3 regions of the Lysinibacillus sp. CD3-6 genome follow, and region 3 is predicted to be linked to each of the others. Evidence: predicted binding sites of a transcription regulator. Region 3 holds the regulator's gene; each other region holds the start of a gene.
The links. Region 3 encodes CtsR, which represses protease genes until heat stress. Its sites were predicted from a motif close to ATGGTCAATAAAGGTCAAACA; they were not measured.

Region 1 (2,265 bases), 650 kb from region 3:
CAGATGCACTAAGAAGAGGTGAAAAAATAGGCGGTTAAGCTTTCATACAAAAGACAGAAAGCAAGTGCAATCGCTTATTGTTCTTCTGCTGTAAAGTGCGGTAATATAAAACTAAGAGACGAACGGTAGTGAAGGAGAGAATTGCGAATGACTGAGAAAACAGTCCAGGTAAAATTAAAATTAGGACTTCAAGCTAGACAAGCGGCTTTGTTTGTACAGGAAGCAAATCGTTTTAGTGCTGATATTTTTCTTGAGAAAGATGAGAAAAAAGTAAATGCCAAATCCATTATGGGTGTAATGAGCTTAGCGATTGCTAAAGGTACGAAAGTTGTTTTAAGCAGTGAAGGTAGCGATGCAGAGCAAGCGGTTACATCATTAGCTGCTCTTATTGAAAAAGAAGACTAAATAAAAAACCCTCTAAGTCACCTGGACTTAGAGGGTTTTTAGCATCAACGCTGTGGATTTCCACGGGCACTGTATTTTGAGTGTCAGTCACTAGTGCAATTCGAAAGATTCAGAATTGTTCGAGTGCCTGGCACACATAAAAAACCCGCTAAGTCATCTGGACTTAGCGGGTTTTTCTAATTAACGTTCGTTACGTACAAAAATGTGGTCGATTAAGCCGTATTCTTTAGCACGTTCAGCTGTCATGAAGTTATCACGATCAGTATCTCGTGAGATGACTTCTAGTGGCTGACCAGTACGTTCAGATAAAATACCATTTAATTTTTCACGAAGGAATAAAATGCGTTTTGCAGCAATTTCAATTTCAGTCGCTTGACCTTGTGCACCGCCAAGTGGTTGGTGAATCATTACTTCTGCATTTGGTAATGCATAGCGTTTACCAGGTTCACCAGCAGCAAGTAGGAACGCACCCATTGATGCAGCCATACCAATACAAATTGTTTGTACTTTTGGCTTGATGAATTGCATTGTATCGTAGATTGCCATACCAGCTGTAATAGAACCACCTGGTGAGTTAATGTAAAGAGAAATGTCTTTATCTGGATCTTCTGCTTCTAAAAATAGAAGCTGCGCAACGATTGAGTTTGCAACGTTGTCATCAATTGCACTTCCTAATAGGATAATACGGTCTTTTAGTAGTCGTGAATAAATGTCATAAGCACGCTCACCACGACTTGTTTGTTCAATAACTGTAGGAATTAAATTCATGTTAAATCCTCCTTAAAAAGCTAAATTCGAATACTTTTACTGAAATCATCCATTATATTTCAGTTGTAACCTTATCATACACATTATAGTCAGGGAAGGTCAAATATTAACGCTGATATTAAGAAATAAAATCCCTAATAAAAATTTTAAATTATAGTTGAATTGTGGGCAATAGGTTTGTATAATGGAAAGGTCGTAAGTTAAAGTACAGTACACTATTTTGCAGGTATGCTTCTACAATGAGGGTTATCTACATGATGCTTTACCGTAAAGCCTAAGAGTGAGTACTTTTTTTTTATGTTCAATTGCCCTCGTGGTGTAATGGATAACACGTAAGATTCCGGTTCTTGCACTGGGGGTTCGATTCCCTCCGAGGGCGCCATTTACTGATGAATTGATTTACTTTTATAGCTCGATTCTCCTATTAAGTTGCTTAGCAGCCTGCTTAATGGAGAAAGAGAGGAATATGGTGGAAATCTGTCCCGTAGGCATTATTCCCATTATGATTCCTTTCTAAACCATCAAAAGCAATAACTCCAAAAAGTTTTTTAGTGAACATACTGATCGTGAAGCTAGCATTGCTAGCACAAAAGAAGAATCCTATCTGAGAGGATTCTTTTTTTGTGGTCAAAAATATCTAAATTTAGCATAAAAATCATCTTAATATTGCATAAGTATACATTTTCAGACATAGATATTGTTTTTATTACATAATTTCTCTACGTTTTGTATTATAAAATTAATTATTATGAAAAAATAATCACTTTTATACGAAATCGTATTGTATATCCCCTCTATTGACACTATAATTGACCTAATAGTCTAACATTTCCGAATTGATAAAATTGAATTAGTCGGAAAATATTAATTGTATAGGGGGAAAAACTATGAAAAAACGTTTTTGGACGTTATTAATGGTTGTAGCAGCATTTACGCTAGTGCTAGTAGGCTGTGGTGCAAAAGAAGATGCATCTTCTGGCGACGCAGTTTCTGATGGTGGCGGTAAGGACAAAGTTTATAAGGTAGGTACAGAGGCTACTTTTGCACCATTTGAATCGATTGACGATAAAGGGAATATTGTAGGATTAGATG
Region 2 (2,265 bases), 940 kb from region 3:
TCCACCATGGTCTAAAGATAAAATGTCTCGCTATGCGAAAATGGCATTAGGTGTCCGTTAGAAGTTGGCCTTCTAACGAGATGAATAAAAAATCCCTGCTTGCACATAACTGTAAGCGGGGATTTTTTATTTATTTTTTACTGTTAAGTAGACAAAATGAAATCACAAATGGCCTACATACGACGCGCTATAGTTAATAAATCAGTCTATACGGCAAATTTGTAATGGGCAATTTTCACAGGCAATTTCATTTTTTAAATATTGTAAATCAAGAATTGTAATATAACCTTTTTCGAAGGATAGAATGTGATGCTTTTTTAGATCATTCAACATACGGTTAATCATTTCTCTACTTGTAGCACATAAATTCGCAATTTCTGAATTCGTTAATGGAAAATCGATAAAAATGGACTCATTTTCTAATGGCTTGCCATAAGTATTTGAAAGGCGAATTAATGTTGAAAATAAAGCACCTTTTTTACCATTTAACACTAAATCACGTAGTCGGCTTTGATATTTTAAATTTTCTGTTTGCAACCATTTCATATACTCTACCATTAAATGTGGCTGCTCCACTAAAAGATGCTCTAATGATTTACGACTTAAAACATACAACGTTGAAGTTTCTAAAACTTTAGCTGTCATCGAAAAATAAGTAAGGTTACAAAATAATGAGCCTTCACCAATTATACTATCAGGACCGCAAATTCGAATTGTTAATTCCTTGCCACTCTCGGTTTCCTGGCTAATCGAAATAGCACCTGTTTTAATATAATAAATCTCTTTAGCTCGTTCCCCTTCTAAGAAAATTTTACTATCTTTATTCACTTTAATAAAAACACCATTGTTTTGAAAAAGTGCATGCATTTTCTCTTGGATATTATCCATTAGTACCATATATCAAACACATCTCTTTCTTTTTGTAATAGAAATTACCTGTATTACAAAAGGATGACGATAATCATTTCGATATACTAAAACAACGAAACATACCACTATTATAACGTAATTTTCCATTTTTCAGTAAAAAATTTTTGAGCTTTTTTTTTGCTACGGTTTGTCGATTGTTGTAAAATAAAGTTAGTCAAAAAAGGTCAAACTTTTAATTGAAATTAAATTAGGGTAAAGATATAAAAAGAGAAGAGGAGTGCTACAATGCAATTTCAACAAACTGATGATAAAAAACCATTAGAGCAATTTGGTCGTAACTTAGTAGAAGAAGTAAAAAACGGCAAAATGGACCCAGTAATTGGACGTGATGAAGAAATTCGCAATGTCATTCGAATTTTAACACGTAAAACGAAAAATAACCCAGTATTAATCGGTGAACCAGGGGTAGGTAAAACAGCCATTGTCGAAGGGTTAGCACAACGTATTGTAAAAGGTGATGTTCCAGAAGGATTAAAAGAGTGTGTATTGTACGAGCTTGATATGAGCGCATTAATAGCGGGTGCAAGTTATCGTGGTCAATTTGAAGAACGATTAAAAGGCGTATTAAAAGAAGTGAAAGAATCTGAAGGGCGCATTATTTTATTTATCGATGAAATCCATACGATTGTTGGTGCTGGTAAAACAGATGGAGCAATGGATGCTGGCAATATGTTAAAACCGATGCTTGCACGTGGTGAGCTTCACTGTATAGGTGCTACTACACTAGATGAATATCGTATGTATATTGAAAAAGATCCCGCATTAGAACGTCGCTTCCAACAAGTGCTTGTTCGTGAACCATCTATTGAAGATACTGTTTCTATATTACGTGGCTTAAAAGAACGCTTTGAACTGCATCATGCGGTTCGTATTCATGATCGGGCAATTGTAGCGGCGGCTGAGCTTTCAAATCGCTATATTACAGAGCGTTTTTTACCAGATAAAGCGATTGATTTAATTGATGAGGCATGCGCAATGATCCGTACAGAAATCGATTCAATGCCACAAGAATTAGATGCGGTGACTCGTCGAATAATGCAATTAGAGATTGAAGAACAAGCATTACGTAAGGAAAAAGATGAAGCTAGTAAAAAACGTCTGGAGCAATTACAAGAAGAGTTAACAAAACTTAAAGATTCATCAGAAGGTATGCGTAAACAATGGGAAGCAGAGAAAGAAGCATTGCAAGGCATCCAGAAAAAACGTGAATTACTTGATAAATATCGTCGTGATTTAGATGAAGCGGAAAGTAAATATGATTTAAATAAAGCAGCTGAATTACGACATGGGAAAATTCCTGCCCTTGAAAAAGAGCTTCAAGAGATGGAAAAACAT
Region 3 (2,265 bases):
TGAAAGTGAGCGAATAGATTGCTCCATAGTCGCTATTTCCGTGCTTGAAAGTTTTGTGTGCTGTTGCCAATATGCGCGCCATAGGTCAAATTGGAGCTCTGTTTCAGCGGAGTTAAGTTGTCCGTATTTAGAAACAAGAACAAATGGTGCACCAGATTTTAAACGTTGTGCAATTTCTTTTAAGGTAGCAAGTTTCTCCTCGTAGGATTCAATAAAATGGAGTACTAATATACAGCTCGCCGCATCAAAGTGCATTGCTGGAACCGATGCAGTTAGTATTGTGCCTTGTAGTAGAGAAATATCATTTGGTAATGATTGCAGACGGTTTTCTGCAATTTTCAACATTGCTTCAGACGGATCTATACCGACAAATGACCAATCGGGTCTATGCTCGGCTAACTGTATAATTTCATTACCACTACCTGAGCCTACAACTAAAAAACTTGCTTGCTCTTGCAGTGTGGATTGATAAAAAGCTTTCGTTAAACGTAGCATGGCATCGTAACTTGGTAATGTCCTTCTTATACCCTTTTCATATTCGTTCGCAAGCGTGTTATTAAATTCCATCTAGTATCACATACCTTTCAAAAAAGTTTTAAAAATTTAAGCAGCTTTTGAAACTATTTTGCGTATAGTTCCGTAAATAGAAGTATTAATCATAATGACACACCATAAAGGAAGGTTGATATATATGGAAACAAAATGGTCTAAGGTAATCATACATGCCAGTGCGTTTTTTGCGCCATTTTTAGTGCCGATTTTATTTTTCCTAATTAGTTCTGATGAAGAAGTGAAAAGTTTTTCGGTGCAAGCGCTATTGTTCCAAATCGTGATGGGCATATTGATTGTAATTGCTGGTATCCTATCATTTGTATTAATCGGTTTACCGTTCTTACTAATATTCATCGCTATGGTATACATCGTACCTATTATCGGAATCGTGAAGGCCTTTTCAGATGAACCTTGGCGTTATCCAATCGTTGGTCGCTGGGTATAATTTTTAACGACGCAAGTATATGCTATGAGCATATGCTTGCGTTTTTTCTTTAAGCAAAAAGGGTACATTATAGACAAGAACGAGTAATATTTTTAGCGGACAAGTATTTTCTTAGTAGTCCATGCGCTTTTTTACACACAACTAAAAGCACGTCATGATGAAGGCAATATGTCATATCCATGCGCTTTACACAAATCTTTGTGCGAAATAATTGCAATTATTTTCAAGCGTTTTGTATAATATACTCAAAGATAGTCAAAGATAGTCAAAGTCAGTGAGGTAAGCGAGGTGTATTCTTAAAGTGCGTAATATTTCAGACATCATAGAAGGCTACTTAAAGCAAGTACTTGAATTAGGTGGAGAAGGGCATATTGAAATCAAACGTAGTGAAATTGCTGATAAATTTCAATGTGTGCCCTCACAAATAAATTATGTAATCAATACAAGATTTACAGCCGAGCGGGGTTACCTCGTTGAAAGTAAACGGGGTGGCGGTGGATACATTCGTATTTTACGTGTCCGTGCAAACTCACAAATTGATCTAATAGATGATGTGCTCTTGCAAATTGAAAGAGGAGCCTCGCAAACGGTTGCAGAAGGTTTAGTATATCGTTTAATTGACGAGCAGGTAATTTCAAAGCGAGAAGCGAAATTAATGTTAGCAGCGGTTGATCGTTCGACTTTAGATTTACAACTACCTTTACGGGATAGCATTCGTGCGAAAATTTTGCGAGCGATGTTAACAACCATTAAATATGAAAAGCAAAAATAAAGAGGTGATGGAAATGATTTGCGAACATTGCAAGCAGCGCAATGCAACAGTAACTGTGACACAAGTACAAAATGGGCAGAAGATGGAACACCATTATTGCGATGTCTGTGCCTCACAGTTCCATCCGTTCCATGCAGAGTTTAAACAAGAGCCTGTATCGATTCAACAATTATTATCCAACTGGTTTGGCTCACCTACATGGCAAAAAGTCGGTGAAAAACAGCAAGCGCCACCTCAGCAACAAACATGTCCACAATGTGGATTTACGTATAAGCGATTTTTGAAAGAGGGTAAATTCGGTTGCCCTAGTTGTTATGACACATTTAGCGAGCATTTGCCAAAGCTGTTTAATCGGATTCAAGCTGGACCGCAGCATATCGGTAAAATGCCTGGTGCTCAAAACAATGTTTTTGTCATTAAAAAACAGATTGAAGATATTCGGAAACGCATGAAGGATGCGGTGGACGAGGAACAATTTGAGGAAGCGGCGAAGCTT

Region 1: clpP (ATP-dependent Clp endopeptidase proteolytic subunit ClpP) is a predicted target of CtsR. The motif match lies at 1,259-1,279, and genes of this name have one in related genera.
Region 2: FH508_RS03490 (ATP-dependent Clp protease ATP-binding subunit) is a predicted target of CtsR. The motif match lies at 1,081-1,101, and genes of this name have one in related genera.

Annotation. Positions count from the first base shown of each region.
Region 1 is NZ_CP085880.1:3,999,055-4,001,319, reverse strand. It holds gene whiA (DNA-binding protein WhiA) at 1-38, shown strand, start outside; gene FH508_RS19865 (HPr family phosphocarrier protein) at 148-405, shown strand; gene clpP (ATP-dependent Clp endopeptidase proteolytic subunit ClpP) at 586-1,173, opposite strand; tRNA gene FH508_RS19855 (tRNA-Arg) at 1,481-1,555, shown strand; gene FH508_RS19850 (basic amino acid ABC transporter substrate-binding protein) at 2,061-2,265, shown strand, end outside.
Region 2 is NZ_CP085880.1:779,336-781,600, forward strand. It holds gene FH508_RS03480 (metal-sulfur cluster assembly factor) at 1-61, shown strand, start outside; gene FH508_RS03485 (Crp/Fnr family transcriptional regulator) at 202-897, opposite strand; gene FH508_RS03490 (ATP-dependent Clp protease ATP-binding subunit) at 1,156-2,265, shown strand, end outside.
Region 3 is NZ_CP085880.1:4,648,551-4,650,815, reverse strand. It holds gene FH508_RS23125 (class I SAM-dependent methyltransferase) at 1-567, opposite strand, end outside; gene FH508_RS23120 (DUF4870 domain-containing protein) at 692-997, shown strand; gene FH508_RS23115 (CtsR family transcriptional regulator) at 1,299-1,769, shown strand; gene FH508_RS23110 (UvrB/UvrC motif-containing protein) at 1,783-2,265, shown strand, end outside.